DNA from 3 places in the Streptomyces sp. NPDC001093 genome. Region 2 is predicted to be linked to each of the others. Evidence: riboswitches for the same ligand, from Rfam matches in the RefSeq annotation. Region 2 holds a riboswitch; each other region holds the start of a gene.
What was found. Region 2 has a riboswitch for S-adenosylmethionine ahead of ABT288_RS46865 (amino acid ABC transporter permease). Riboswitches for the same ligand answer to the same signal wherever they lie in the genome.

Region 1: it holds a riboswitch for S-adenosylmethionine, as region 2 does, so the genes downstream of both, thrC (threonine synthase) here and ABT288_RS46865 (amino acid ABC transporter permease) in region 2, are expected to answer to the same signal.
Region 3: it holds a riboswitch for S-adenosylmethionine, as region 2 does, so the genes downstream of both, ABT288_RS32300 (aminotransferase class V-fold PLP-dependent enzyme) here and ABT288_RS46865 (amino acid ABC transporter permease) in region 2, are expected to answer to the same signal.

The regions. Positions count from the first base shown of each region.
Region 1 is NZ_JBEPBF010000002.1:135,182-145,006, forward strand. Features, by position in the region: gene groL (chaperonin GroEL) at 1-580, opposite strand, end outside; gene ABT288_RS01905 (cold-shock protein) at 906-1,112, opposite strand; gene ABT288_RS01910 (MoaD/ThiS family protein) at 1,545-1,820, opposite strand; gene thrC (threonine synthase) at 1,817-3,100, opposite strand; SAM riboswitch class I at 3,118-3,282, opposite strand; gene ABT288_RS01920 (glucosyl-3-phosphoglycerate synthase) at 3,444-4,388, shown strand; gene ABT288_RS01925 (alpha,alpha-trehalose-phosphate synthase (UDP-forming)) at 4,471-5,919, shown strand; gene otsB (trehalose-phosphatase) at 5,889-6,740, opposite strand; gene ABT288_RS01935 (DUF3263 domain-containing protein) at 6,848-7,072, opposite strand; gene ABT288_RS01940 (extracellular solute-binding protein) at 7,108-8,400, opposite strand; gene ABT288_RS01945 (ROK family protein) at 8,513-9,484, shown strand; gene nagA (N-acetylglucosamine-6-phosphate deacetylase) at 9,484-9,825, shown strand, end outside.
Region 2 is NZ_JBEPBF010000198.1:1,910-11,734, forward strand. Features, by position in the region: gene ABT288_RS46850 (GNAT family N-acetyltransferase) at 1-472, opposite strand, end outside; gene ABT288_RS46855 (transporter substrate-binding domain-containing protein) at 562-1,587, opposite strand; gene ABT288_RS46860 (amino acid ABC transporter ATP-binding protein) at 1,651-2,448, opposite strand; gene ABT288_RS46865 (amino acid ABC transporter permease) at 2,445-3,425, opposite strand; SAM riboswitch class IV at 3,752-3,860, opposite strand; gene ABT288_RS46870 (4Fe-4S binding protein) at 4,029-4,139, opposite strand; gene ABT288_RS46875 (hypothetical protein) at 4,265-4,522, opposite strand; gene ABT288_RS46880 (LLM class flavin-dependent oxidoreductase) at 4,955-6,283, opposite strand; gene ABT288_RS46885 (aliphatic sulfonate ABC transporter substrate-binding protein) at 6,280-7,338, opposite strand; gene ABT288_RS46890 (ABC transporter ATP-binding protein) at 7,382-8,113, opposite strand; gene ABT288_RS46895 (ABC transporter permease) at 8,110-9,003, opposite strand; gene ABT288_RS46900 (TauD/TfdA dioxygenase family protein) at 9,000-9,825, opposite strand, start outside.
Region 3 is NZ_JBEPBF010000083.1:33,289-43,113, reverse strand. Features, by position in the region: gene ABT288_RS32320 (NYN domain-containing protein) at 1-1,224, opposite strand, end outside; gene ABT288_RS32315 (hypothetical protein) at 1,267-1,506, opposite strand; gene ABT288_RS32310 (rhomboid family intramembrane serine protease) at 1,662-2,405, shown strand; gene ABT288_RS32305 (Lrp/AsnC family transcriptional regulator) at 2,402-2,683, shown strand; gene ABT288_RS32300 (aminotransferase class V-fold PLP-dependent enzyme) at 2,812-4,173, opposite strand; SAM riboswitch class IV at 4,336-4,452, opposite strand; gene trpD (anthranilate phosphoribosyltransferase) at 4,528-5,592, opposite strand; gene qcrB (cytochrome bc1 complex cytochrome b subunit) at 5,714-7,351, opposite strand; gene qcrA (cytochrome bc1 complex Rieske iron-sulfur subunit) at 7,348-8,406, opposite strand; gene qcrC (cytochrome bc1 complex diheme cytochrome c subunit) at 8,403-9,215, opposite strand; gene ctaE (aa3-type cytochrome oxidase subunit III) at 9,279-9,825, opposite strand, start outside.

The sequences.
Region 1 (9,825 bases), on a different contig from region 2:
CGAAGCGCATGCCCTCGGTGAGCTCGAGCTCCAGGCCGAAGGTGTTGCTCTCCTCGACGGTGATGACGCCTTCCTTGCCGACCTTGTCCATGGCCTCGGCGATCAGCTCGCCGATCTGGGTGTCGGCGGCGGAGATGGACGCGGTGGAGGCGATCTGCTCCTTGGTCTCGACGTCCTTCGCCTGCTCCAGCAGGGCGGCGGAGACGGCCTCGACGGCCTTCTCGATACCGCGCTTCAGGGCCATCGGGTTGGCACCGGCGGCGACGTTGCGCAGGCCTTCCTTGACCAGGGCCTGGGCGAGCACGGTCGCGGTGGTCGTACCGTCACCGGCGACGTCGTCCGTCTTCTTGGCGACTTCCTTGACCAGCTCGGCGCCGATCTTCTCGTACGGGTCCTCGAGCTCGATCTCCTTGGCGATGGAGACACCATCGTTGGTGATCGTGGGGGCACCCCACTTCTTCTCGAGGACGACGTTGCGGCCCTTGGGGCCGAGCGTCACCTTCACGGCGTCCGCGAGCTGGTTCATGCCGCGCTCGAGGCCGCGCCGCGCCTCCTCGTCGAACGCGATGATCTTGGCCATGTGAAGTGGTCCCTCCAGGACTGGGGGTGATTCCTTCGGACCGCGCCCGCGCCCGCGACGGACGGTTCGCCGGCCTGTGGTTCCTTGCCCCACGTGGCCCGCGCACCTCACCGACCCGGTCCTTCTTTGTCACTCTCACCTTCAGAGTGCTAACGCCAATGATTAGCACTCGGCATGCCCGAGTGCAAGCGCCCCGGGCCTGCCGGAGGGGCACTCGGCCGCGGGCGAACAGGCGGCCCCGGGCAGGCCGAAGGGCCCGCACCCCAGGAGGTACGGGCCCTTCGAAAGATGAACAGAAGAACGTCGCTGTCAGTCGACGCGTGCTTCAGCTGGTCGCCAGCCGGACCATGTCCGCCTGCGGGCCCTTCTGGCCCTGCGAGATCTCGAAGTCGACCCGCTGCCCCTCTTCCAGGGTGCGGTAACCGTCCATCTGGATCGCGCTGTAGTGGACGAAAACATCCGCACCACCGTCGACCGCGATGAAGCCGTACCCCTTCTCCGCGTTGAACCACTTGACGGTGCCCTGAGCCATGCCTAACTCCCCTATTACTGGCCCTTGCACAGATCCACACTTCGCGGACCCGGGTCAGACCTCACCCCCCATCGGTCGGGGGCGTGCGCCGGAACGCGTCGACCGCGGCTGAATGTATCTGTCCAACTGCCGTCTGCAACAGGTCAATCGGACGAGAATTCTGGACGGGAACGGTCCGGAATGTGGTGAGAATTCACCCGACTCCAGGGCAAGTCGGGCCCCTCAAATCACCACAAAAGCCGCATAAAACACGTCGACTTTGGCTACTTCTTGTCGGGTGTGCGGCATGAATACAAGGCCCCCGACCGGTTGGTCCCGGAGCGCGTTCCCCAACTCTACCGCGCTCAATCACACAGAATTGCCCCCTCCGCTTCTCTCACGGAGGAGGCAATTCGATGAACAATGCGTAACCGAAGTTACCCAAGGTAACGATCAGCCGCCGGCGACGGCCGGAATGATGGAGACACCCGCGCCGTCCGGGGTGGCGGTCTCCAGTCCCTGCTCGAAGCGGACGTCGTCGTCATTGACGTACACGTTGACGAACCGGCGCAGCTTGCCCTGGTCGTCCAGGACGCGCGCGGCGATCCCGGTGTGGTTCTTCTCCAGGTCGGCGATGACCTCGGCGAGGGTGCCGCCTTCGGCGGCCACTTCGGCCTGCCCGCCCGTGTAGGTGCGCAGGATCGTCGGGATGCGAACGGTCACGCTCATGCGAGGCCAGCCTCTCGGAAGGAGTCCAGGGTCGGTCGGATGGTGGCGGTGAGGCCGGTGCCGGCCACCGCGTCCAGCGTCTTGAGTCCATCACCGGTGTTCAGGACCACCGTGGTCTTCGTCGGGTCCAGGACGCCGTCCTTGACCAGCTTGCGGGTGACGCCGACGGTCACACCGCCCGCGGTCTCGGCGAAGATGCCCTCGGTGCGGGCCAGCAGTTTGATGGCGTCCACGACTTCCCCGTCCGTCACGTCCTCCACGGCACCGCCGGTGCGGCGCGTGATGTCCAGGACGTACGGCCCGTCGGCAGGGTTGCCGATGGCGAGGGACTTGGCGATGGTGTTCGGCTTCTGGGGCCGTACGACGTCGTGGCCCGCCTTGAAGGCGGTCGACACCGGCGAGCAGCCCTCGGCCTGCGCACCGAAGATCTTGTACGGCCTGTCCTCGACGAGGCCGAGCCCGACCAGCTCCTGCAGACCCTTGTCGATCTTCGTCAGCTGGGAGCCGGAGGCGATCGGGACCACGATCTGGTCGGGCAGCCGCCAGCCGAGCTGCTCGCAGATCTCGTACGCGAGCGTCTTGGAGCCCTCCGCGTAGTACGGCCGCAGGTTGACGTTGACGAAGCCCCAGCCCTCGCCGGCCGGGTCGCCGATCAGCTCGGAGCAGAAGCGGTTGACGTCGTCGTAGTTGCCCTCGATGCCGACGAGCTCGCCGCCGTAGACCGCGGCCATGACGACCTTGCCCTGCTCCAGGTCGTGCGGGATGAACACGCAGGACCGGAAACCGGCGCGGGCCGCGGCGGCGCCGACGGCACCGGCGAGGTTGCCGGTGGAGGAGCAGGACAGGGTGGTGAAGCCGAAGGCGCGGGCGGCCTCCAGGGCCTGGGCCACCACGCGGTCCTTGAAGGAGTGGGTCGGGTTGCCGGAGTCGTCCTTGACGAACAGGCCGCCGGTGACGCCGAGTTCGCGGGCGAGGTTGTCGGCCTTGACCAGCTTGGTCCAGCCCGGGTTCAGGTTCGGCTTGTCGGCCACGTCGGCCGGGACCGGCAGCAGCGGCGCGTACCGCCAGATGTTCGCGGGGCCGGACTCGATACGGCGGCGCAGCTCTTCGGTGTCGTAGGCGGAGAAGTCGTAGGCGATCTCCAGCGGACCGAAACACTCCTCGCAGGCGAACACCGGACCGAGGGGGACGCGGTGACCGCACTCGCGACAGCTCAGGGCCGCGGCGGGACCGAGGTCTACGGTGGAATCGGTGGAGCTTGCAACTGTCTGCACAGCCATGGAGGCGAGGCCCTTTCTCCTCATCTTCCTCACGACGCACCTCGCCGTGAGACGGATTTGGCACCTTCCCTAGCCGGGAGCCTCGCGGAGCGATCGAGCCTGATCAGGCCGATCTACGAGTACCGACTGGAGGGTTGCCGGGGCTTCATCGGGCCGTGTCCCTCTGCCCCTCTGGATGAGCGGTATGCGGTTGTGAACGCGCTCCGACCCCCGACATGCGATGGTCATCGGCGTTGTTCAAGACTGTAACCGAAGGCCAGGAGAGTTGAGATAGTCGTCCGAACCGCGAGATGGATCACACGGTGCAGCCCGTGCGATCACGAACAGTGAGGAGCCGCAGACCGTGCTGGAAGAAGTCGAGCGCTGGCTGGCCACCCGCTCCTGGTCCGTGGCCGATCGCCCGCTCCACCGGATCCTGTGCGCCAAGCAGCGCACCGGCCAGACGATCAGTGTCGTACTGCCCGCGCTCAACGAGGAGGAGACGGTCGGCGACATCGTCGCCGTCATCCGGCACGACCTCGTCGAGCAGGTCCCCCTCGTCGACGAGATCGTGGTGGTCGACTCCGGCTCCACCGACCGCACCTCCGAGGTCGCCGCCGCCGCGGGCGCGCGGGTGGTTCACCGGGACGAGATCCTGCCCCGCATTCCCGCCGTCCCCGGAAAGGGTGAGGTGCTGTGGCGCTCGCTCCTGGCCACCAGCGGGGACATCGTCTGTTTCATCGACGCGGACCTGCGGGAGTTCTCCTCCGACTTCGTCTCCGGGATCGTCGGCCCGCTGCTCACCGAGCCCGGGGTGGACCTGGTCAAGGGCATGTACGACCGCCCGCTGGGCGGCGCCACCGGTCAGGGCGGCCGGGTCACCGAGCTGATGGCCCGCCCCCTGCTGAACATGCACTGGCCGCAGCTGGCCGGCTTCGTCCAGCCGCTCGGCGGCGAGTACGCGGCCCGGCGCTCGCTGCTGGAACAGCTGCCGTTCCCGGTCGGGTACGGCGTGGAGCTGGGCATGCTGGTGGACGCCCTGCACCTGGTCGGTCTCGACGCGCTGGCACAGGTGGACGTGGGCGTGCGCAAGCACCGCCACCAGGACGGGCAGGCGCTGGGCCGGATGGCCGCGGCGATCTACCGCACGGCCCAGCTCCGGCTGGCCCGCGGCCATCTGATCCGCCCCTCCCTCACCCAGTTCGAGCGGGGCGAGGAGGGCTTCGAGCCGCGCACCTACTCGGTGGACACCGAGGAACGGCCGCCGATGGTGGAGATCGCGGAGTACGCCGAGCGCAGGGTGGCGTGAACCGGCCGCGGGGTCGTATACGTCGGCGTGCCGGACGTGGCCGTACGTTTGAGCGTTTCCGGGCCGGGCTAGGTTGAGGACCATGGCTTCCACGCACGGTGCTGCCGAGAGAGCTCAGGTGCTGGTCGCGTCCAACCGCGGCCCGGTTTCGTACACGGTGGACGACGAGGAGGGGGCCGGTTCGCTGCGCGCCAAGCGGGGCGGCGGCGGGCTGGTCTCGGGGCTGTCGGCCATCGGGCCGGACACGGACTCGCTGTGGGTGTGCGCGGCGCTCGGCGACGGGGACCGGGAGGCCGTACGGCGTGCGGGCGGCGGGCTGCTGCCGGGCGAGGACACCGCCGGGCAGCGGGTGCGGATGCTGGACATCGACGCGCAGGTGCACTCGGACGCCTACAACGGCATCGCCAACTCGGTGCTGTGGTTCGTGCACCACATGCTGTACCAGACCCCGCTGGAACCGGTCTTCGACGCGGAGTTCCGGCGGCAGTGGGCGTCGTACGAGGCCTACAACCGGGCCTTCGCCGAGGCACTGGCCGAGGCGGCGGGCGAGGGCGCGGCGGTGCTGGTGCAGGACTACCACCTGTGCCTGGTCCCCGGCATGCTCCGCGCACTCCGCCCCGACCTGCGGATCGGCCACTTCTCGCACACGCCGTGGGCGCCCCCGGAGTACTTCCGGCTGCTGCCCGACGACATCGCCGCCGAGTTGCTGAACGGCATCCTGGGCGCGGACCGGGCGGCGTTCCTGACCAGGCGCTGGGCGGACGCGTTCACGGAGTGCTGTCACGCGGTACTGGGACCCGGGGCCCCGGCCGTGCGGGTCGGCGTGCACGGGCTCGGCGCGGACGCCGACTTCCTGCGCAAGCGGGCCCATGAACCCGATGTGGACGAGCGGATGGCGGCCCTGCGCGAGGAGATCGGCGAAGGCCGCGGCACCATCGTGCGCGTCGACCGCACCGAGCTGTCCAAGAACATCGTGCGCGGCCTGCTGGCGTACCGGCAGCTGCTGGACGACCACCCCGAGTGGCGTGAACGGGTGGTGCATCTCGCGTTCGCCTACCCGTCGCGGCAGGACCTCGCCGTGTACCGCGACTACACCGCCGAGGTCCAGCGGGTGGCGGAGCAGATCAACTCGGCCTACGGCACGCCCGGTTGGACGCCGGTCGTCCTGCACGTCAAGGACGACTTCGCCCGCTCCCTGGCCGCCTACCGGCTCGCCGACGTGGCGCTGGTCAACCCCATCCGGGACGGCATGAACCTGGTCGCCAAGGAGGTGCCGGTCGTCTCCGACGAGGGCTGTGCGCTGGTGCTGTCGCGGGAGGCGGGGGCGTACGAGGAGCTGGGCACCGACGCGCTCGTGGTGAACCCGTACGACATCGGGGGCACGGCCGACGCGTTGCACTCCGCGCTGACCATGCCGGCGGGCGAGCGGGCGGAGCGGTCGAAGCGGCTGGCGGCGGCCGCCACCGCGTTGCCGCCCGCTCAGTGGTTCCTTCAGCAGCTTCAGGCGCTGGAGGAGCTTCGGTCCAGCTGAGCTGCCAGGGTCCGCAGCAGGTGTACGACGCCGGCCGGGCCGTCCACCACCACGTCCGCGCGGTCGGCCAGCTCCGTGACCTCCGTGCTGCCGCTGCAGACCAGCAGGCCGGGGAGGCCCTCGGCGCGGAGTTCCTCGACGGCGGCGAAGGCGGGGAGGTCGCCGAGGTCGTCGCCGGCGTAGAGGACGCACTCGGCGCCGGTCCTGCGGACGTGGTCGGCGAGCGCCACGCCCTTGTCCATGCCCGGCGGGCGCAGTTCCAGGACCAGCCGGCCGGGTTCGACCACCAGGCCGTGGCGGGCGGCGAGGTCGGTGAGGGGGCCGCGCAGGGCCTCGAACGCGGCTTGCGGGTCGTCGGCGCGGCGGGTGTGCACCGCGACCGCCCGGCCCTTCTCCTCGACCCAGGTGCCGTGCCAGGCGCCGGCGCGGTCCAGCACGCCCGGCAGCTCGGCGCGGGCCGCGGCGACGCCGGGGTGCGGGGGCGGGGCGGTGACGGTGGCGGTGACCGCGTCCCAGCGTTCGGCGCCGTAGTGGCCGAGGACGGTCAGGTGCTCCAGGCCGGGGACGCCGGCGAAGCCGCCGTAGCGGACCGCGACGCCGGCGGGGCGGCCGGTGATCACGGCGATGGACGCCACCTTGGGGGCCAGTGCGGCGAGGGCCGGTACGGCCTCGGGGTGGGCGCGGGCCCGCTCGGGGTCGGCGACGATGGGTGCCAGCGTGCCGTCGAAGTCCAGACCGACAGTCGCGGCGCTCGGCTTGGCGAGGAACGCGGCGAGTCCGTCCCGGCCGGGCCGAGTGGCTGGGGTCGGCAGAGGATGCATACAGCGACACTATCCAGGCTCGGCCGGACTCACTCCTGGGACTCCGTTCCCCACCCGCCCGTCTCGGCCGGCCGAACGGGCACCCACGCAGCTGGGCGGCCGCCGGTTCAGCGCTCCGTCCGCCGGGAGTCCCGCACCCTCCGCAAGCGGTTCACCGTCACCGGGTCCGCCGCCAGTGCCCGCTCGTCGTCCAGCAACGCGTTCAGGAGCTGGTAGTAGCGGACCGGGGACAGGCCCAGTTCCTCGCGTATCGCTCGTTCCTTGGCGCCGGGGCCGGGGAAGCCGCGGCGCTCCAGCGCGAGGATGGCCTGTTCGCGGGGGGCGAGTTCCATGCCGTCACCGTAGCGGTGGGGACTGACAGCGGCGCTCAGTTCTTCGCGCTGCTGTCGGCCGTCGTAGCCATCGCCTGGAGGCGGGTCAGGACGCCGGCGGGGTCGGCGCCGGGGGCGACGGCCTGGCCGATGTCCTGCTTCACGGCCGCGCTGACCGACGCCCACGAGGTCTTGCCGACGGGGTACAGCTCGGAGGTGGGCAGCTCGTCGAGGAAGGGGTGCAGGGCCTTGTCGGGGGCGGAGTCCGACGCGCTCATGGCGTTGGACGCGGAGCCGGTGACCGGGAGGAGGCCGTACTCGCGGGAGAAGGCCAGGACGTTCTTCCGGGTGTATATGAAGTTGAGGAAGTCGCCGATCCGGTCGCGGTGCCCGTTCTGTCTGAAGGCCATCATCCAGTCGGCGACGCCCATGGAGGCCCTGGCCCTGCCGGTGCGCCCCGGCATCGGCACCATGCCGAACTTCACGCCCTTCTTCCCGGCCTGCTGGATCAGCGTGGGATGCCCGTTGAGCATGCCGACCTGACCGTCGGCGAAGGCGGCGAACGCGGTCGCCCGGTTGAGCTTGCCGGGCGGGACCGGGCCCGTCAGGCCCTTGTCGACCAGGTCGTCCTTGAGCCAGGTGAAGGTCTGGACGTTCTGCGCGGAGTCGATGGTGTAAGTGCCGATGTCGTCGGTGTAGCCGCTGCCGCCGTTGTTGCCGCTGCTGCCGCTGAGCAGCCACTGCATGGTCTCCGCCTGGGCCTCCTCGGGGCCGAGCGGCAGCGCGAAGGGGTACTTCACTCCCTTGTCCTTGAGCGCCTTGGCGTCGGCGGCGAGCTCGTCCCAGGTGGTGGGCGGGGTGATGCCGGCCTTGGCGAACAGGGTCTGGTTGTAGAAGAGCACGCGCGTGGAGGCGGCGAAGGGGATGCCGTACTGCGTGTGGTTCCACTGCCCGGCGTCGGAGAGCTGGGAGAGGAAGTCGGCCTGGGTCCGTATGGAGAGCAGGTCGGAGGCCGGGTAGAGCTTGCCGGCGGCCGCGTAGTCGGCGTAGGCGCCGATCTGGGCCAGGTCGGGGGCGTGGCCGGCGGCGACCATGTCCTTGACCTTGGCGTCGACGTCGTTCCACGAGTACACGCTGACGTCGATCTTCACACCGGGGTGCTGGGACTCGTACTCCCTGACCAGGGTGTCCCAGTACTTCCGGGAGCTGTTGGCGGGAGAGTCGCCGTAGTCGGCGGCGACGAGTCTCAACGTGACGTCGGAGGAGCCCGTACTCCCGCAGCCGCCGAGGACCGCCGTCATGCCCAGTGCGGACACCACCGCGATCGTTCCTGCCGTACGCCGACGCAACCTCAACGCCCCAACCCTGCTGTCTGACCGTTCAACATATGGACACGTAAGGTCTACACCACGTGAGTGGACTAGACCTCTCGCGGGTGGGAGGGTCACACTAGGGCCCGTGGTGAGACATGTCATCGCCCTGGACGTGGGCGGTACCGGGATGAAGGCCGCCCTCGTCGGCGACGACGGCGGACTGCTCCACCGCGCCCGCCGCGCCACCGGACGCGAGCGCGGACCGGACGCGGTGGTCGAGACGATCCTCGGCTTCGCCGCCGAGCTGCGCGCGTACGGCCTGCAGCGCTACGGCGAGGCGGCCGCCGCCGTCGGTGTCGCCGTGCCCGGCATCGTCGACGAGGAGCGGGGCATCGCCTCCTACGCGGCCAACCTCGGCTGGCGGGACGTACCGCTGCGCGCGCTGCTCGGCGAGCGCCTCGGCGTCCCCGTCGCCCTCGGCCACGACGTGCGCACCGGCGGCCTCGCCGAGGGCCGGATCGGCGCGGGCAGGGGCGCCGACCGGTTCCTGTTCGTGCCGCTAGGCACCGGAATCGCGGGCGCCATCGGCATCGACGGCCGGGTGGAGGCGGGCGCGCACGGCTTCGCCGGAGAGATCGGGCACGTGGTCGTACGCCCCGGCGGGACCCCCTGCCCCTGCGGGCAGCACGGCTGCCTGGAGCGGTACGCCTCCGCGTCCGCCGTCAGCGAGGCCTGGGCGGCGGCCTGCGGGGACCCGGACGCGGACGCCGCCGACTGCGCCAAGGCCGTCGCGTCCGGTGACCCGAACGCCGTCCGGGTCTGGCAGGAAGCGGTCGACGCGCTCGCCGACGGCCTGGTCACCGCGCTCACCCTGCTGGACCCGCGCACCCTGATCATCGGTGGCGGTCTCGCCGAGGCGGGGGAAGTGTTGTTCCAGCCCCTGCGGGACGCCGTCCGGCGGCGGGTCACCTTCCAGAAACTGCCGGCCATCGTCCCCGCCGCCCTCGGCGACACCGCCGGCTGCCTGGGCGCGGGCCTGCTGGCCCGCGAGCTCCTCGACACCGCCGACGCCGATTCCGCCCCCACCGACCCCACCGACCCCTCGGAGGTAACCGCCTGATGGCTCCCAGCTTGGTTCTCACCGGTGCTCGGGTGGTGCTGCCCACCGGAGTCGTGGACGACGGGCGCGTGGTCGTCGAGGGTACGAAGATCGCGGCCGCCGCTCCCGGGAACGCCGAGGTGATCGACGTGACCGGCCACTGGCTGGTCCCCGGCTTCGTCGACATCCACAACCACGGCGGCGGCGGAGCCTCCTTCTCCGGCACCCCGGACCAGATCATGACGGCCCTCCGCACCCACCGCGCGCACGGCACCACGACCCTGGTGGCCTCCACCGTCACCGACGAGATGGACCTGCTGGTCCGCCAGGCCGGGCTGCTGAGCGAGCTGGCCGAGCAGGGC
Region 2 (9,825 bases):
GGAGGCGTTCGCCGGCCAAGGCGATCAGGCGGCCGCGGTGGCGGATGCCCAGGTAGGTGCCCATCTCGACGGTGCGGGGCAGATAGGGCCCGGGTTCGGTGCGGGCGACCAGGCCGAGGATCTCGGGCACGTCGTCGGGGCCGAGCCGTACGGCCTCGGGGTCGGGCTCCGCCCGCAGGCCGGTGTCCACGAGCTGGACGCCGTGACCGGTGCCGACCACCTCCCAGCCCTCCGGTGCCTCGGTGACGCCCCGCACCGAGGCGGTGCCGCCGGGGCCGACGAGCGCGGCAAGGTCGGCCCAGGCGCGCGGGTCGTCCTCGCCGGAGACGGCGTAGAAGGGAGCCACGTCCCGGTGATAGCGGGCAGCGTTGCCGATTCGTTCGGCGAAGTGGGCGTGGGGGCCGGTGAGCGCGGCCCAGGCGGGGTTGTCCAGGATGTGCGAGGAACTGGCGTCGAGGGTGGTGACGGACATGGTGTGGCGGTCTCCGGGGTGCGGCTCGGGGTGTCCGGCGCGAGGGGACTCCATCGCGGGGCGGCGGTGGAGTCCCCGGCACGCACTGGTCAGGAGTTGTCGAGCGGCAGGCCCGGCGGGTTCACCTCGGACTTGGCGACGGCCTCGTTGGAGAGGTTGTACGCCTTGAGCCACTCGGCGTACTGACCGTTCTTGATCAGGTAGTTGATCGCGTCGGCCAGTGGCTTGGCGAGTCCGCTGTCCCTCTTCGCCGTTGCCGCGATCAGGCCCTGCAGGCTCGCGCCCGCGCCGGAGTAGATGCCCGCTGTACGGGTGGCGTTGGGCGTGTTGGCCACCTGACGGTTGTGATACGCGAAGCCGGGGTTGGGACCGAAGGAGGCGTCGATCTTGCCGCTGTTCAGGGCGAGGTAGGTGCTGGGGCTGTCCTGGAAGTACTTGACGGTGAGCTTCTTGCCCTCCTTGGCCAGCTTGTCCTTCCACTCCAGGAGGATCTTCTCCTGGTTGGTGCCGGAGCCGACGGCGATCGTCTTGCCGGCGAGGTTCTCGTAGTTGCCGTCGAAGTTCCAGGTGCTCTTCTTCGGCACGAGGAAGGCGAGGTTGTCCTGCCGGTAGGAGGCGAACTCGTACTTCTTCTTGCGCTCCTCGGTGTCGGTGACGTTGGAGAAGGCCACGTCGACCTTGCCGCTGTCGATGCCGACGAAGAGGTTCTCCCAGGTGGAGTTCTTGACCTCGGCCTTGAGCCCGAACACCGCGGCGACCAGGCGGCCGAGGTCGGGCTCGGAGCCGGTGAGGGTCTTCTGGTCGTTGCCGACGTACGCCAGCGGCGGGAACCCGGCGGGCAGGGCACCGATGCCGATCTCCAGCTTGCCGCTCTTCTTGACGGCGGCGGGCAGTTCGGCGCTGATGGACTTGACCTCGGAGACCTTGATGGTGGTCTGGGTGGCGGCGCCGTTGGAGACACGTCCGATGACGACCTCGCCGGACTTGGCGGCTTCGGTGGTGGTGGCCGCGTCGCTGTTGCCACCGCAGGCGGCGAGCCCGGTGGCCAGGGAGGCGACGGCGGTCGCCGCGGTGATGCCGCGTATCAGGCTGCGTCGGGTGAAGTGGGTGGGCATGGCCGTTCCTTGTCGCTGAAGGTGATGAGGGTGGCGTGGGGGGGAGGTCTTGGGATGCGAGGGTCAGAGGACCTTGCTGAGGAAGTCCCTGGTCCTCACGTGCCGCGGCTTGTCGAGGACCTCGGAGGGCGGGCCCTGCTCGATGATCTTGCCGCCGTCGATGAAGACGACCCGGTCGGCGATCTCGCGGGCGAAGCCGATCTCGTGGGTGACGATGACGAGGGTGGTGCCGCTGGTCGCCAGGTCCTTGATGACGGCGAGGACTTCACCGACCAGTTCGGGATCGAGGGCGGAGGTGGGCTCGTCGAAGAGGATGACGCCGGGGCGCAGCGCGAGGGCGCGGGCGATGGCGACGCGCTGCTGCTGGCCGCCGGAGAGCTGGCGCGGGTAGGCGCCGGTCTTGTCGGCGAGGCCGACCCGGACGAGCAACTCGCGGGCCAGTTCCCGGGCTTCGGGCTTGGTGAGCTTCCCGGTCGCGACCGGGGCGGCGGCCACGTTGTCCAGCACGGTCAGATGCGGGAACAGGTTGAAGTTCTGGAAGACGAAGCCGATCCGGCCGCGCTGGGTGAGGATGGCCCGCTCGCTGAGCTCCTTGAGCCGGTCGCCCTGCCGCTTCACGCCGATCAGCTCGCCGTTGATGCTGACGTAGCCGATCTCGGGCTTCTCCAGGTGGTTGATGACCCGCAGCAGGGTGGACTTGCCGGAGCCGGAGGGGCCCAGGATGACGGTGACCTCGCCGGGGCGGACGGTCAGGTCGACGCCGTCCAGTACCCGGTGGGTGCCGTACCACTTGTGCACGTCGTGGACCTCGACGGTGGCGGCCTCGACGTCCGCCAGGGCTTCGAGCGTCTCGGCGGTCATACGGCGGCCTCCCGGCGGATACGGGCCCGCAGGCCGGAGAGACCGGTGCGGAGCTTCTGCAGCGGCGTCGGCGGCAGGCTGCGGGTGGCACCGCGGGCGTAGTGCCGCTCGACGTAGAACTGGATGACGGACACGATGCTGGTCAGGATCAGGTACCAGACGGTGACGACCAGCAGCAGCGGCACGATGTCTCCGGGGTAGGTGGCGCCCATGGTCTGCGCGGAGCCGAACAGGTCGAGCAGGGAGACGTAGAAGACCAGCGAGGTTCCCTTGATCAGGCCGATGAGCTGGTTGACGTAGTTCGGGATGATCGAGCGCAGCGCCTGCGGGAAGACGATCTTCCGGAACTGGTAGCCCTTCGGCAGGCCGAGCGCCGCGGCAGCCTCGTGCTGGCCCTGGTCGACGGAGAGGATGCCGCCGCGTACGACCTCGGCCGCGTAGGCGGCCTCGTTGAGGCTGAGGCCGACGACGGCGACGACCATGTCGGTGGCGAGTCTCGACTCGTCGAAGGAGAAGAAGGCCGGGCCGAAGGGGATGCCGACGCTCAACGTCTTGTACAGAGCGCTGAAGTTGTAGAGGAAGATCAGCACCACGATGAGCGGGATGGAGCGCAGCGCCCAGACGTAGGTCCAGCTGACCGCGCGCAGCACCGGGCTCTTCGAGAGCCGGCCCAGTGCGAGCACAATGCCGCCGACAAGGCCCAGCACCGCGCTGTAGGCGGTGACTTCGAGGGTGATCAGCAGGCCGTCGAGGATGGTGGGGCGCAGGAACCAGTAGCTCCAGCGGTCCCACTGGTAGAAGGGGTTGGTGACCAGTCCGTGCACGAACTGGGCGACCAGGACCAGCACGACCGCGGTGAGGATCCAGCGGCCTGGCCGCCGCAGCGGAAGAACCCGCTGGGCTGTGAGAGCTTTTGACGGTTCGTCGACGGTCGGCGCCTCGGCGAGGGTGACGGTGGCACCAGGGGGTTCACTCATGGTGGGCTCCGGCTGGGTGGGCACACACCCCGGAAGCACGGCGGCATGCGGCGGCGCACACGACGGCGAGGTACCGGGGCGGGGAGGGCAAGGGGGCACACCGCGGGCGCGGTGTTCGTCAGGAAGTGCGGGGGCTGCGGGGAGGTGTCAGCCCCGACAGCGGGCGCGGCCCGGTGCGGTACACAGTGCGCTGTTCACGCGGAGCAGATCGACGGCACGATCGGCGACGAGCAGGTTCGCGTACGACGGTACGCAGCCCGGGGAGCGGCGGGCGGCCGTCCTGGGAGCTGCGTACATGGTGTCACCGTCACTGTTCCGGCCCTGGGGCCTCGCGCTTACCGAAACTTCATCGGCCGGGTCGTCACCTGGGGCACCCCACCGCGGCGGGAGGGTTGCCGGTCAGCAAGCCAGGGCTTGTCGCTGACGCTCATGACCGTTCTGGGCAGTAGTTAAGGCAACGGCCCGAACATTTGTCAACGCCGGTCCACCAGGTGAACGGCCGAAGCGCGAGCCCGGAGCGACCGCGGTCACCAGCGGGGCGACGAACGGCGCGTCGGTCGGGCAGTACGCCTCGCACTGGAAGCAGGTCTGGCAGCTGTCCTGTCACGCGATCAACGGAACGCCGTCGGCACTGCGATCGAAGACGCGCGTCCGGCACACCTCGATGCACCAGTTGCAGGCGATGCAGCGGTCCGGCTCGACGATCTCGATCACACGGCTCGGCCTCCGCTCGTGACCAGCGCCCGCGACGCCGGCTCCGGACGGCTCCAGACCTCGTCGAGCCCACCGGTGAGCAGCCGATGGTGCTGGGCCGGATCCTGCGTCGGCCGGTCGGCCCGCTAGTGCATGCCGCGCGATTCGGTGCGGTGCAGTGCCGCGTGGTACATCCAGCGGCCGTGGGCCGCCATCGCGGCCGCTTCCCTGGCCCGGAAGAGTTCCTCACCGCTCGCCCCCAGCCCTTCGCGGACCGCGGACCGCGTCCCGTGCAGCGACCGCAGAGCCGGCTCGAGACGGTCGGCGTGCCGCAGGTAGTTGCGGTCGTACGGCAGGACCTCGCGCTGGACGGCGGCGACGACCTCGCCGTGACCTGCGTTCACGGCACAGGTCGGGCGGAGGCCGGCCGTCCCCACGGGTCGCAGCCCACGGTCCGGACGGACCCGCCGGGTGGCGAACTCGGCGGCGCCCCGGCCGGCCCAGCTGCCCGAGAACGCCGCCCACGCGGCGTCGTGGCTGCCGCCTCCGGTGAAGCCGCCGCAGATCAGCTCGCGGTGTCGCCGGCCGCGTACAGGCCGGGGACGTCGGTCGAGCAGTCGTGGTCGGCGATGCGCACACCGCCGTGCCGCGTACCGTGTCTTCGGCCAGCAGAGTGATCTCGAACAGGTCGGTGAAGGGGTCGATGCCCAGCCGGTCGAAGCCGAGGAAGGTGTTCGGCTGCCCCTAAGCCGTCTTCGTGGGTCTTGCGAAGGCCCTCGACCCGCAGCGCGGGCGGACTCCCGCCGCTCCGGGAAGCGGCGGGAGTCGCGAGCTCGTCAGCCATGGAACTGGTTCGCCGGGACCGGGAGCCCGTAGTGCTCACGCAGGGTCGTGCCCTCGTACTCCTCGCGGAACAGCCCCTTGCCGCGCAGGATCGGCAGCACATGCTCGACGAAGGCCGCGAGGCCCGACGGCAGGGCGGGCGCCATGATGTTGAACCCATCCGCGGCACCGCCCTCGAACCAGGCGATGATCGTGTCAGCGACCTGCTCGGGCGTCCCGATGAACTCGAAGTGACCGCGCCCGCCGCCCAGCCGGGAGATGATCTGCCGGACCGTCAGCTGCTCGCGGACCGCAAGATCGATGATCAGGTCGGAGCGGCTCTGCGAGCCTTCCAGCTTCGGCCTGGCGAGGATGAAGTCCGGCAGGCGCTCGTCGAGTTCGAAGACCGACGGCTCGGTCTCGAACACGGCGGCCAGCTGACGCAGCCCGTACTCCGGAACGCGCAGCTCGTCGAACTGCCGCGCATGCGCCCGGGCCTCCTCCTCGGTCGACCCGATGTACGGGACGATGCCGGGCAGGACGATCACACCGTCCGGGTCGCGGCCGGCGGCCCTGGTCCGCGCCTTGATGTCGGCGTAGAAGGCGGCCGCGCGCTCGTACGTCGCGTGCGCGGTGAAGATCGCCTCTGCGTGGCGGGCCGCGAAGTCCTTGCCGTCCTCGGAGGAGCCGGCCTGGACGAGCAGCGGGTAACCCTGCGGTGGACGCTCGACGTTGAGCGGGCCTGCCACCTTGAAGTACCGGCCCCGGTGGTCGAGGCGGTGCAGACGCGCGGGGTCGGCGTAGCGTCCTGTGGTCCTGTCCGCGAGGACGGCCTCGGACTCCCAGCTGTCCCACAGCGCCTTGGCGACCTTCAGGAACTCGTCGGCGCGGGCGTAGCGTTCGACGTGGCCGGGGCGGTCGTCGAGGCCGAAGTTGGCGGCCTCGTCGGCTCCGGCGGAGGTGACGATGTTCCAGCCGGCGCGGCCGCCGCTGACGTGGTCGACGGAGGCGAGCCGGCGGGCGAGGTTGTAGGGCTCGTTGTAGGTCGACGACACGGTCGCGATGAGGCCGATCCTGCTGGTCGCCTGGGACAGCGCGGTCAGCAGGGTCAGCGGTTCGAGCTGGCCCGGCGGGCGGAACTCGCCGGTGCCGATGAGTGCCGGGCCGTCCGCGAGGAACAGGGAGTCGAACTTGGCGCTCTCGGCAAGCTGCGCCAGCTCGATCCAGTGCCGCAGGTCGAAGTCCGCCCGGGAATTGCTGTGCGGGAGCCGCCACGCCGCCTCGTGGTGACCCGCCTCCATGAGGAAGGCGTTGAGATGGAGCCGACGCCGTCTCGCGCTCATGAGGTGACCTTCAGCTTGGAACTGTCGTAACCGGCCGGCAGGAGGTTGTCGGTGATCGACTCGACGTCGACCTTCTTGGTGATCTGCCCCGCCTCCAGGAAGGCGTCGGCGAGCTTCTGCTCCAGCTCGATGTCCGACTGCTCCACCGGAGTCACCCGGTTCGAGTAGGCGGCCAGGGACGCCTTGGCGTCGGCCGGCGGGATGCCCTGCTCCTTCGAGAGCGCCTGCGCGTACTGGTCGGGGTTCTTGACCGCCCAGGCGAACTCTCGCGAGAGCCTCTTCAGGACGTCCGTGAGAGCAGCACGCTTGGTCCTGTCCTTCAGCGACGTGTCACTGGCGACGTAGTAGCTGCTCGTCTGGTCGATCGGCGGGAGACCCTTCACCAGGATCCGCGCGCCGTTCTTGACCGCGATCGCGGACTGGGGGTTCCAGATCGACCAGGCGTCCACCTTGCCGGTGTTGAACGCCGTCGCGCCGGCCGCCGGGTCGAGGAAGGTCAGCTTCACGTCCTTGGGGGTGAGGCCGACGCTCTTCAGCGCGTTCAGGGCCAGGCCGTGAGCCGAACTGCCCTGCGGAACAGCGATCCTCTTGCCTTTGAGGTCGGCGGCCGTCTTCAGCTTCGAGCCCTTCGGCACGATGATGTTCTCCACCGCCTGGCCGGGCGTGAGCGAGCGGTTGACGGCGACGACCTTGAAGCCGTACTCCTTCGCGGCGCCGGTGATCGGTGGCACGTCGCCGACGCTGCCGAGGTCGATGTCGCCCGAGGCCTCGGCCTGCACGAGCGGCGGGCCGTAGGTGAACCGGGCGAACTTCACCTTGTACGGCGCGTTGTCGAACACGCCGGTGATCTTCGCCAGCTCCTGGCTGCCGTCACCGCCGTTGTCGCCGATGGTGAAGGTGTACTTGCTCCACTCGGGGTGCTTGGCGTCGCTCGCCTCGGCGGCGTTGCTCAGCGGCGCGGCGCTGTTCGAAGACGACGATCCGCAGGCGACGAGGGTGCCCGCGAGGGCGAGCGAGCCGATGGCGCCGATGAGTCTGGTGGTTCTCTTTCGCATGGTTGTCGTGCTTTCTGTGCCGGGGTGAGGGTGTTCGGGGAGGTCAGTGCTGGCCGGCGAGGCCGAGGTCTTCCAGCAGCCGTGCGCGGAGTTCCTCGCGTGCGACGCTCGCTTCCCGGTGCGCGGCGGAGAGGTGCACCTCGTGCGAGGTGCCGATGCGACCGTTGCTCATGACGACGATGCGGTCCGCCAGGGCGATCGCCTCGTCGACGTCGTGGGTGACGAGCAGCATCGCGGCGTGGTGCTTGGTCCGCAGCGCCCGTACGAGGTCGTGCATGCGCAGCCGGGTGATGGCGTCGAGGGCGGCGAACGGCTCGTCGAGCAACACGAGTTCGGGCTCGGACACCAGGGCCCGCGCGAGCGACACCCGCTGGGCCTCGCCGCCGGAAAGCTCCTTGGGCCATGCCCTCTCCCGGCCCGCGAGTCCGACCTCGGCGAGCACATCGAGGGCCCGCTGTTCCGCGTCGGGTCCGTGCAGGCCGAGGGTGACATTGCGCAACACCCGTTGCCACGGCAGCAAACGGTCGGCCTGGAAGACGATCGCACGCCGCGCCGGGACCTCCACCCGCCCTCCGTCGGGCCGGTCCAGTCCGGCGAGCAGCCGCAGCAGGGTGCTCTTGCCGCAGCCCGAGGGGCCGAGCAGGATCACCAACTCCTCGTCGGCGATGGCGAGGTCCAGGTGGTCGAGCACCACCCGGTCACCGAACCGGCGGACCACCTGCTCGACGACGACCCCGGTCTGCCGGCGAAGCTCGGTCGCTACTGCGCTGCTCATGACGCCTCATAACTGGGTCGCCACCGCAGCAGCACCCGCTCGAGAACCCGGACGAACTGGTCGGCGAGCAGGCCGAGCAGCGAGTAGATCACCAGCCCCACGAAGACCTGGTTGGTCTGCAGATAGGTCTGCCCTTGAGTGATGAGGAAGCCAAGTCCCTGGTCGGCGTTGACCGTTTCGGCGGCGACGAGGCCCAGGACGCTGTACGCGAGGGAGAACCGGAGTCCGACCAGGAACCCCGGCAGGGCTCCGGGCACCAGCACCCGCGCCACCAGGCGCCAGGTGCCCGCGCCCGTCGTGCGCGCCATCTCGATCAGGCGCTGGTCGACGCCCCTGATCGCGGCGAACAGGTTGAGATACATCGGGACGCCGGCGCCGAAGGAGATCAGCAGCACCTTCGTGAGTTCGTCGATGCCGAACCACACGATCATCAGCGGCAGCACCGCCAGCAGCGGAATCGTGTTGAGCACCTGCACGACGCCGTTGAACAGATACTCGCCGCTGCGCAGCAGCCCGCCGAGCACTCCGGTGACGATGCCCACGGTCAGACCGATCGCGAGACCGATGCCTGCCCGTTGCAGCGAGACGGCCAGGTCCGGCCCGAGGACGCCCTGTTGCCAGAGGTCGGCGGCGGACTTCACGATGGAGGTCGGCGCCGGAGCGTAGGTCTTCGACAGCACTCCGGCACGGGCGAGCACCTCCCAGGCGATGAGGATCACGACCGGAGTCGTATAGACCCCGAGGGGCCAGCGCAGGCGCTCGCGGAGTGCGCTGAGCGGCGTCCGGCGGCGGGCGTCGCGCGGCAGGAACACCTCGCGTTGCCGCGCGCTCGTCGGTTCGGCCTCCGGGCCCTTGGTGACGGCCGGGGCCGGGATGCGGACCTCGGTCATGCCGCCACCGCCAGCACGCTGCTGTAGTGCGAGGCATCGCCCACGAGCTGCTCGCTGCGGCGGCCGTCGACACCGACCGGCACCTCTCCGGCGACCGTCACGCGGTTGAGGCGGCGCGGGTGGTCGTCGTAGTTGTCCACCCCGTAGTGCTGGGTGATCCGGTTGTCGAAGATCAGCAGCTGGTTCGGGGACCAGGTCCAGCGCACGATGTTCTCCGGACGCGTCACATACGACTGGAGGAGGCGCAGCACATCGGCCGACTCGCTGCCCGACAGGCCGACGATCCGCTTGGCGAACCCGCCGATGAACAGCCCGCGTTCGCCCGTCAGCGGATGCACTCGCACGACCGGGTGCTCCGCCTCGTAGGGCGTCGACACGAAGGCTCGGTCGTACTCCTGCCGTTGTGCCGTCGTGGCCGCGGGGCGGGCGTAGTCGTACTGGTTGGTGTGCACGACGCGCAGCGAGTCCGCGAGGGCGCGCAGCGGTTCGGGCAAGTCGCGGTAGGCCGCGGCGGCGTTGGCGATGAGCGTCTCGCCGCCGTACGGCGTGGTCACGATCGACCGGAGCGTGGTGAGCTGCGGCGGGTTGACCACGAAGGTGACGTCCGTGTGCCATTCGCTGGCCTTGGACGTCTCGCTGTCGACGGCGAGCACGTTCGTCGTCCCGTCGGTGGCCGGCACGTTCGGGTGGGCGGTGGTGAGTTCGCCGAACCACCGGGCCACGCGCTCCTGGCCGGCGTTGTCGAGGTTCACGTCGTCGAAGACGATCGCCTTGTGTTCGTTGAGGGCGTCACGGAGCGCCGTGATCGTCGAGAGATCGGGA
Region 3 (9,825 bases), on a different contig from region 2:
GCGCACGAGCTGCCGGATCAGCTCGTCGGCCGTGACGCCCGGCTTCGAGAACAGCACCCTGACCCCGCGCGGCGGGGCGAGCAGCACCGGGGCGGCCAGTTCGGCGCCGTCGAAGACACAGGTCACCTCGGCGCCGGTCTGCGCGGCGAGCGCGGAGAGCTGGCCGAGGAGCCTGAGCCGCTGCTTCTCCAGCGGCATCTGCGGATAGCCGGTCTTGGTGACGTTGTAGCCGTCGACGACCAGATGGGCCTGCGGCAGCGCCAGCAACTGGTCGAGGATGGCCGGGTCGTTCTCCGACAGGGCGCGCGCCGCGATGTCCTTCGGTGTCATTCGTCCCGGTTCGACCGCGTCCACGGTCTCGGCTGGCCGAACGGACACGGGCGGCAGTGCGAGTTCGCGCCTGAGGCCCTGGGTCGACTCCAGCAGGGTGTCGAGCAGCAGCCGTACCCGCATGTCCTCCACGCTGCGGCCCTCACGGGCGGCGCGGCGGGTGGCCTCCAGCGCGGCCTCGGCCTCGCCGAGGCGGGCCTTGAGCCGGCGGGCCTCGCTCTCGCCGGCCGACACCTGCCGGTGCGCCTCGGCGCGTACGGCGTCCATCTCGGCCTGGGCCTTGCGCAGGGCCGCCTCGCCCCGCTTGACGTCGCTGAGGGCGGCACGGAGCTTGCGGTGCAGGGATTCGGTTTCCTTCTTCGCCGACTCCAGCTCCGTACGCAGCCGTTCGGTCTCGGCCCGGGTGAGCTCGCGGGCCTGGGCCAGCTCGGCACGCAGCCGCTCCAGCTCGGCCCGGCTCTCCTCGTCTGCGCGCTCGGCGTCCGCGCGCTGGACCTCCTCGCCGGCCGCCGTGACCAGCTTCACCCAGCCTGCCGGGCGCAGTACGTAGGCCGCGGCCGCCACGTCGAGCGGGTCCGCGGCCGGGAGCGGCGAGCCGGAGTCGAGGGCGCCGGCGAGTTCCGGCTGCGCCTCTCTGAACTTCTCCCCGATCCGCTGCCGGAACAGCGCGTCGGTCTCCAGCGCCGCCGCCATCGCGTTCCCGGCGAACTTCGCCCGGCGATTGGGGGCGAACCGGGCGTACTGCCTGAGCTGGGCGGGCAGTTCCGCCACGGTCAGGCTGCCGAAGCCGTCCGATGCGATCTGGACGACCCGGCGGCGCACCCCGTCGGGCAGCGGACGGTCAAGCACCTCAGCGGTGCCGTCGCCCGGCCCCCCGCCTGCGGTCTCCGCCATCCGTCACACCCCACTACTTCAACTTCTTCGGGGCCGCTCCGCTCAGGAGCCGGCACCCGGCCTGTCCACGAGTTCCACCTGATCCACCGCGTTGCACCAGCGGCACCGCACCGACTCGATGGTCTCACTGACCACCTCGCGCTCCTCCACGGTCGGCTCGCCGGCCAGATCGAGGTGGACGTACTCGACGACCTTCGAGGAACGCGTCACGTCGAACCGGGTGAGGTTGCCGCACAGGGTGCAGCGCCATCGGGTGGTGGCGGTCGGCAGGGGAACCGTCATCGTGGCTGTCCGCTTCCTTCTCGTAGTCGCTCACCGCGCCGTCGGCGGACGGGTGTGGCCGTAACCCTACGGCCTGGCGGCGACTCGCCGCTGGCCCCTCCGAGGCGGCGAGGCGGTCTGTCAGCTTGCGTCCCGTTACGTCATGCTCTGTATTCATGATCAGCGAGTGGAGCACGGCGGTCGGCAGGGCCTTCAGGGCGGTCCGGAGCGCATCGGCACCCATGACGTACGGCCTCATCGCCCTGTGCTGCCTGCTCTTCGTCCTGGGCCCGGCCTCGGGGCTCACACCGGGGTACGGCTCCGGGGAGGGCCTGCTCGCCGCGCAGCGGGCGTACTTCCGGCGCTGGGGGGTGGTGCCGGCCGAGCTGTTCGCCAGGCCGGTGCGCGAGGCGCTGACCCCCGCCACGGCCCTGTTCGTGCACGGCAGCTGGGTGCATCTGCTCGGCAACATGCTCTTCCTCTTCGTCTTCGGGGCGATGACCGAGGAACGGATGGGCCGGGTCGAGTTCACCCTCTTCTACCTCGGCTGCGGCTGTCTCGCCCTGCTGGGCTACGCGGCCGCCAACGCCGCCTCCGAGCAGTCGCTGGTGGGCGCGTCCGGGGCGATCTCGGCGGTCCTCGGAGCATTCCTCTACCTGTTCCCCCGGGCCCGTGTGACCAGTCTTCTGCCGTTTCTGTTCTTCCTGCCACTGCGGTTCCCCGCGTGGGTCGTGCTGCCGTTCTGGGCGGCACTGCAGTGGGCGGCGGCGGAGCAGAGCTCGGGCGGCCCCGGGGTGGCGTATCTGGCCCACCTCGTCGGCTTCGGCCTGGGCTTCGGCTACGCGTGGGCCCGGTACGGCCGTACGACTAGAGTGAAGTGCGCCCCAGCTCCGGCACCCGAGGGAGAGAACCAGCCGTGATCACCGCGATCGTCCTCATCAAGACCAGCGTGGACCGGATCCCCGAGATCGCGGGGCAGATCGCCGCGCTGGAGAGCGTGAGCGAGGTCTTCTCGGTCACCGGAACCTACGACCTGATCGCCATGGTCCGGGTCCGGCAGCACGAGGACCTGGCCGATGTCATCCCCGGCCGGATCAGCAAGATCCCCGGCGTGGAGGCCACCGACACGCACGTCGCGTTCCGCACCTACTCCCAGCACGACCTGGAAGCGGCGTTCTCGATCGGCCTGGACAACTAGGGGCTGCGCCGCTCAGGCGTGTATCGCCTTCTCGTCTGCCGGGTGCGGTACGCCGGCGGGCGCGGGTTCGTTGTGGCTTGTCGCGCAGTTCCCCGCGCCCCTTTGGGGCGCTACCCCTGGCGTCGGCTTCACACCGCAGGTACGCAGCGGCCGTCCTCTGTGCGGTACGTCCACTCGGCACCCTCGGTGACCAGTTCCTTCACCGCCGTGACGAAGCGGTCGACATGCTCGTCGGGGGTGCCCGCGCCGAAGCTCACGCGGATGGCGTTGAGGGACCTCTCGCCCGGGGCGGCCTCGGGGGCTCCGCATTCCCCCTGGGCCTGGGGGTCGGTGCCGAGGAGGGTGCGGACCAGGGGGTGGGCGCAGAAGAGGCCGTCGCGGACGCCGATGCCGTACTCGGCGGAGAGCGCGGCGGCGAAGTGGGAGCTGTTCCAGCCCTCGACGACGAAGGAGATGACTCCGACGCGCGGGGCCTCGTCGCCGAAGAGGGAGAGGATCTTCACCTCGGGGACCTCCGCCAGGCCCTCGCGGACCCTGGCGATCAGGTGCTGCTCACGGGCCACCAGGGTGTCCCAGCCGGCCTCGGTGAGGGCCTTGCATGCGGACGCGATGGAGTAGGCGCCGATCACATTGGGCGACCCCGCCTCGTGCCGCGCGGCGCTCTCGTGCCACTCCACGTCCACACCGCCGTCCTGACGCCGGGTCACCTTGCGGCTGGCGCCGCCGCCCGCGAGGTACGGCTCGGCCGCGCGCAGCCAGTCGGCGCGGCCGGCCAGGACACCGGAGCCGAAGGGGGCGTACAGCTTGTGGCCCGAGAAGGCGACCCAGTCGACGTCCAGGTCACGGACGGACACCGGGTGGTGGGGAGCCAGCTGGGCGGCGTCCAGGACGATCCGGGCGCCGTGCGCGTGGGCGGCTGCCGCCAGCTCCCGTACGGGCCACAGCTCGCCGGTGACGTTGGAGGCACCGGTCACGCAGACGAGGGCCGGGCCGTACGGGTCGCGGTCGGCGAGGGCCCGCTCCAGGGCCGTGACGGCCTGCTGCGGGGTGCGCGGGGCGTTCAGGTAGGTGACACGGGCGCCCTGCCAGGGCAGCAGGGAGGCGTGGTGCTCGGTCTCGAAGACGAAGACCTGGCAGCCGGCCGGGAGGGCACGGGCCAGGAGGTTCAGCGAGTCCGTGGTGGAGCGGGTGAAGACCACCTGGTCGTCGGCGCGGCAGTCCAGGAACTCGGCGACCGTCTGGCGGGCGTTCTCGAACAGGTCGGTGGAGAGCTGGGAGAGGTAGCCGGCGCCGCGGTGGACACTGCCGTAGTACGGCGCGTAGGCGGCCACGTCGTCCCAGACGCGCTGCAGGGCGGGGGCGCTGGCCGCGTAGTCGAGGGCCGCGTAGGTGACCTCGCCGCCGGTGACGAGCGGGACGGTGACATCCCGGCCCAGAACGGGCAGGGGGGCACAAACGGACTGGTCGGCGGCAGCGGTGAAGACGGACATGGGGAACTCCCGTGAGAACGTACGCCGAAGACGACGTACGGAAAGAAGAGAAAAAGGGGGATGCGGAGGCGGGGCTCTGCGGCCCTATCGCATTCGCTTGCTCACGGAAGGCTCCCTCGATGACCAGGACCCCTGGTCCCGCGCTCTCAGCAGCGCGCGAGGGGTCCGCGCTTGCCGTAGACCTCGCTGCCTACGGCCTGGTCCTCACCCGGGGCACCCCGCCACGGACGGAGGGTTGCCGGACAGTCGGCCGGGGCCTCATGACTGTCACTCATGACCTGGTACAGGAACGTACGCGAAATGATCGTCGTCCCGCAACCCGTGTCCGGATCGCGGGACGACCGTCGGTGACCGCTAGGCGTTGCTCGCGGCCACCCAGCGCTCCAGTGTCCGCTTCGCCGCCCCCGAGTCGATGGACTCGGCGGCCCTGGCCATGCCGGCGCGGAGCTGGTCGGCGAGCGGGGCGTCCGTCGGGTCCAGGGCCACGAGGGCCGCCGCGGAGTTCAGCAGCACCGCGTCCCGTACCGGGCCCCGCTCGCCGTCCAGCAGGCGACGGGCGACCTCGGCGTTGTGCGACGGGTCGCCGCCGCGCAGCGCCTCCACGGGGACGAGGTCGATGCCGACGTCCCGCGGGTCGAAGGTCTCCTCGGTGACCTTGCCGTCCCGCACGACCCAGACGTGGGACGTGGACGTCGTGGTCAGCTCGTCCAGCCCGTCGTCGCCGCGGAAGACCAGCGAGGAGTTGCCGCGCTCCGCGAGCACGCCCGCGACGATCGGCGCCTCGCGGACGACGGCCACGCCGACCGCCTGGGCCCGCACCTTCGCCGGGTTGGTCAGCGGACCGAGCAGGTTGAACACCGTCCGGATGCCCAACTGACCACGCGCGGCGCCCACATGACGCAGCGCGGGGTGGAACTTGACCGCGAAGCAGAAGGTGATGCCGGCCTCCTCCGCGACCTCGGCCACCCGTCGGGGCGTGAGGTCGAGGTTGACGCCCAGCTTCTCCAGGACGTCGGAGGACCCGGAGGCGGAGGACGCGGCGCGGTTGCCGTGCTTGACGACCTTCGCGCCCGTACCGGCGACGACCAGTGACGACATGGTCGAGATGTTCACCGTCCTGGCCCCGTCGCCGCCCGTACCGACGATGTCGACGGTACGGCCGGGCACCTCGATCACGTTCGCGTGCTCGTACATGGTGCGGACCAGACCGGTGATCTCCTGCACCGTCTGTCCCTTGGCCCGCAGCGCCACCGCGAACCCGGCGATCTGCGCGTCGGTCGCCTCGCCGCGCATGATCCGGTCCATCGCCCACGCGGTGTCGTCGGCGGACAGGTTCCGGCCGTCCAGCAGGCCGTTCAGCAGGGCGGGCCAGGAGCGGCCCGCCGCGGTGTCGCCTCCAGCGGGGGTCACAGCGCTCATAGCCGCTCCTGTGTGTCGTAGAAGAAACCGTGTGATCCCACCCTATCCAGCCCGGGACACGGCGAAGGGCCCCGTCCGTAACCCGGACGGGGCCCTTCGGCGTGGTGTGGCGACGCCTGGATCAGTGGTGGCCGTGGCCGCTCGTGATCTCCTTGTACTCGTCGACGGTCGGCTTCGGGATCTGGTTGTCCTCGCCGTAGTAGGCGCTGGACAGCTTCACCCGGAGCTTCTCCGAGGCCGGCACCTTGCGCTCGACACCGTTCTCGTCGACCGTCGGGCCGATCTCGGCCGGCTCGTACTGGTGGTGAGCCGTGAGGGTGTGCAGCTGCTCCTGACTGAGCGGCTCGTGCACCTCGATGAACTCACCGTGCGGCAGGCGCTTGATGATGCCGGTCTCGCGACCGTGCAGCACCTTGTCGCGGTCGCGGCGCTGCAGCCCCAGGCAGATCCGCTTGGTGACGAGGAACGCGATGACCGGGCCGACGAAGAAGGCGATCCGGACGAACCAGGTCACGGCGTTGATCGACAGGTGGAAGTGGGTGGCCCACAGGTCGTTGCCACCGCCGACCAGCAGCGTCAGGTACACCGTCATCCAGGCGACACCGAGACCGGTGCGCGTCGGGGCGTTGCGCGGGCGGTCCAGGATGTGGTGCTCGCTCTTGTCCCCGGTGACCCAGGACTCGATGAACGGGTAGACCGCGATCGCCACGAGGACCAACGGGAAGATCATCAGCGGGATGAAGACGCCCAGGACGAGCGTGTGACCCCAGAGGTTGATCTCCCAGCCCGGCATGAAGCGGATCAGACCCTCGGAGAAGCCCATGTACCAGTCGGGCTGGGCGCCGGTGGACACCTGGTCCGGACGGTAGGGGCCCATGGCCCAGATCGGGTTGATCTGAGCGACCGCCGCGATGGCCGCGATGACACCGAAGACCAGGAAGAAGAAGCCTCCGGCCTTGGCCATGTAGACCGGCAGCAGCGGCATGCCGACGACGTTCTTCTCGCTCTTGCCGGGACCCGCGAACTGCGTGTGCTTGTGGTAGAAGACCAGGATCAGGTGGCCCACCATCAGCCCGAGCATGATGCCCGGCAGCAGCAGGATGTGGATCGAGTAGAACCGGGCGACGAAGTCGTGGCCGGGGAACTGACCGCCGAAGAGGAAGAACGACAGGTACGTGCCGACGATCGGCACGGACAGGATCGCGCCCTCCATGAAGCGGACACCGGTGCCGGAGAGCAGGTCGTCCGGGAGCGAGTAACCGGTGAAGCCGGTGAACATGCCGAGGACGAACAGCAGGAAGCCGAACAGCCAGTTGATCTCACGCGGCTTACGGAACGCGCCGGTGAAGAACACGCGCATCATGTGCACGAACATGCCGGCGAGGAAGATCAGCGCGGCCCAGTGGTGGATCTGCCGCATGAGCAGACCACCGCGCACGTCGAAGGAGATGTGCAGGGTCGAGCTGAACGCCTCGGACATCAGCTGTCCCTGGAGCGGGACATAGCTGCCGTGGTACTCCACCTCGTTCATCGACGGGTGGAAGAACAGCGTCAGATAGACACCCGTCAGGATGATGATGATGAAGCTGTACATGCACACTTCGCCCAACATGAACGACCAGTGGTCGGGGAAGATCTTGCGCATGTTGGCCTTGGCCAGGGAGTAGATCCCGAGCCGGCCGTCGGCCCAGTCGGCGACACGCTCGCCGGCCGGTGCCTTCCCGCGAGAGCGGGGCGTCTCGTTGGCTGCAGTACTCATCCGCGCTCCCAGAATGCAGGACCGACGGGCTCCTCGAAGTCGCCGAGCGCCTGGAGGTAACCCTCACTGTCCACACCGATGCGCAGCTGCGGCAGGGCGTGGCCGGCGGGGCCGAAGATCACTCGGGCGCCGTCGGAGAGGTCGAAGGTGGACTGGTGGCACGGGCACAGCACGTGGTGCGTCTGCTGCTCGTACAGCGAGATCGGGCAGCCGACGTGGGTGCAGATCTTCGAGAAGGCGACGATGCCCTCGTGCGACCAGTCGAGCTCGCGCTTGTCCTTGATGTTGTCCGGCTGCAGCCGGACGATCATCAGCGCGGCCTTGGCGATCTCCGTCTGGAAGTCCTCGCTCGTCTCCTCCAGCCCGTCGGGCTTGGCGAAGGTGAGGGAGCCGACGGCGACGTCCTCGGGGCGCAGCGGCAGGTTGGTGTTGGTGTTCACCAGACGCTTGCCCTTGGCCCACATCGTGTGCCGCAGCGAGGTGCCGGGCAGCGGACCGAGGTCACGCAGCAGCATGACGCCGGAGAGCGGCACCAGGGCCAGCGCGCCGAACATCGTGTTGCGGATCAGCTTGCGGCGGCCGAGCGCCGACTCGGCGGCACCCTGGCGGAAGTCCGCGTGGACCTTCGCGCGGACCTCGGGGGCGGCCTCGATCGGGTGACGCTCGTCGGCGACCTCGACGTCGGACATCAGGGTGCGGGCCCAGTGGACCGCGCCCGCGCCGATGCAGAACAGCGCCGCACCGAGGGTCAGACCCAGCGCGAAGTTCAGCGCGCTGATGTGACCGATCGGGAAGACGAAGATGCTCTTGTCGTGCGGGATCGTCACGTACGAGACGATGAAGCCGACGGTGGCCAGCATCGACACCGTGAACAGCAGGGCGACCGCGCGCTCGGACCGCCTGGCGGCCCGCTCGTCGATGTCCTGGATGCGGTGCTCGTGAGGCGGCAGCCCCGGGTCGGCGAACGGGTTCACCTCGTCCGCGACCCCTACCGCGCCGCGCGCGTGGTCCTGCTCAGCGGGCAGGTTCTCTTCTGGAATGTCTTGGCTACTCATGACTTCTTGGCCTTTGCGGTCCGAGCGGCGACCCAGACGGCGACGGCGATCAGCGCGCCGAGACCGAAGATCCAGGCGAACAGACCCTCACTGACCGGCCCGAGGCCGCCCAGCTCCAGACCGCCGGGGTTCGTCGTATCGCTGCTGTCGACCGCGTGCAGGTACGCGATGATGTCCTTCTTGTTCTTCGAGGACAGCGTGGTGTCGGGGAAGGACGGCATGTTCTGCGGGCCGGTCTGCATGGCCTCGTAGATGTGCTTCGGGTCGACACCCTCCAGCGTGGGCGCGAACTTGCCCTTGGTCAGGGCACCGCCCTTGCCGGTGAAGTTGTGGCACTGCGCGCAGTTGGTGCGGAACAGCTCGCCGCCCTTGGCGATGTCCGCGCCGCCCGGGCCGTACTGGTCCTTGGTGGGCACGCTCGGGCCGGCGCCCAGCGTGGCGATGTACGCGGCGAGCTGGTCGATCTGCGTCTGGTTGTAGACGACCTTCTTGCGCGGGACCTGGGCGCCCTGGGAGGTGGCGGCCGGCATACGGCCGGTGCCGACCTGGAAGTCGACGGCCGCGGCACCCACGCCGACCAGGCTCGGCCCGTCGGAGGAGCCCTGGCCACCGGTGCCGTGGCAGCTGGCGCAGCCGACCTCGTAGAGCTTCTTGCCCTCCTGGATGGTCAGGGACTGGGCGGAATCATCGGCCTGCGCCTTGCCCGCGGGTGCGAACGCGGCGTACAGCCCCCCAGTGGCCGCCAGCGCGAGGAGTAGGACGACGACCGCCGCCAGCGGATGGCGTCGTCGTGCGGAGAGCTTTTTCACGGATTACCCCGGTGTCAGGATCTTCTGCGTCGGTGGTTCTGGATGTGCGGGAGCCGGTCCCGGCTACTTGATCAGGTAGATCGTGGCGAAAAGGCCGATCCAGACCACATCGACGAAGTGCCAGTAGTAGGACACGACGATGGCGGCGGTCGCCTGCTCGTGGGTGAACCTCTTGGCCATGTAGGTGCGCCCGAGGACCAGCAGGAAGGCGATCAGACCGCCCGTCACGTGCAGGCCGTGGAAGCCGGTGGTCAGGTAGAACACCGAGCCGTACGGGTCGGAGGAGAGCGAGATGCCCTCGTCCCTCACCAGGCTCGTGTACTCGTAGATCTGACCGCCGATGAAGATCGCACCCATGATGAAGGTGAGGATGAACCACCCGCGGAGCTTCTTCACGTCCCCGCGCTCGGCCGCGAACACGCCGAGCTGGCAGGTGAGCGAGGAGAGCACCAGGATCGTGGTGTTCGTCGCGGAGAAGGGCACATTGAGCGCGTCGGCCATGTGCTTCCAGTGCGCCGGACCCGTCACCGATCGCAGGGTGAAGTACATCGCGAAGAGGGCCGCGAAGAACATCAGCTCGGAACTCAGCCAGATGATGGTTCCGACGCTG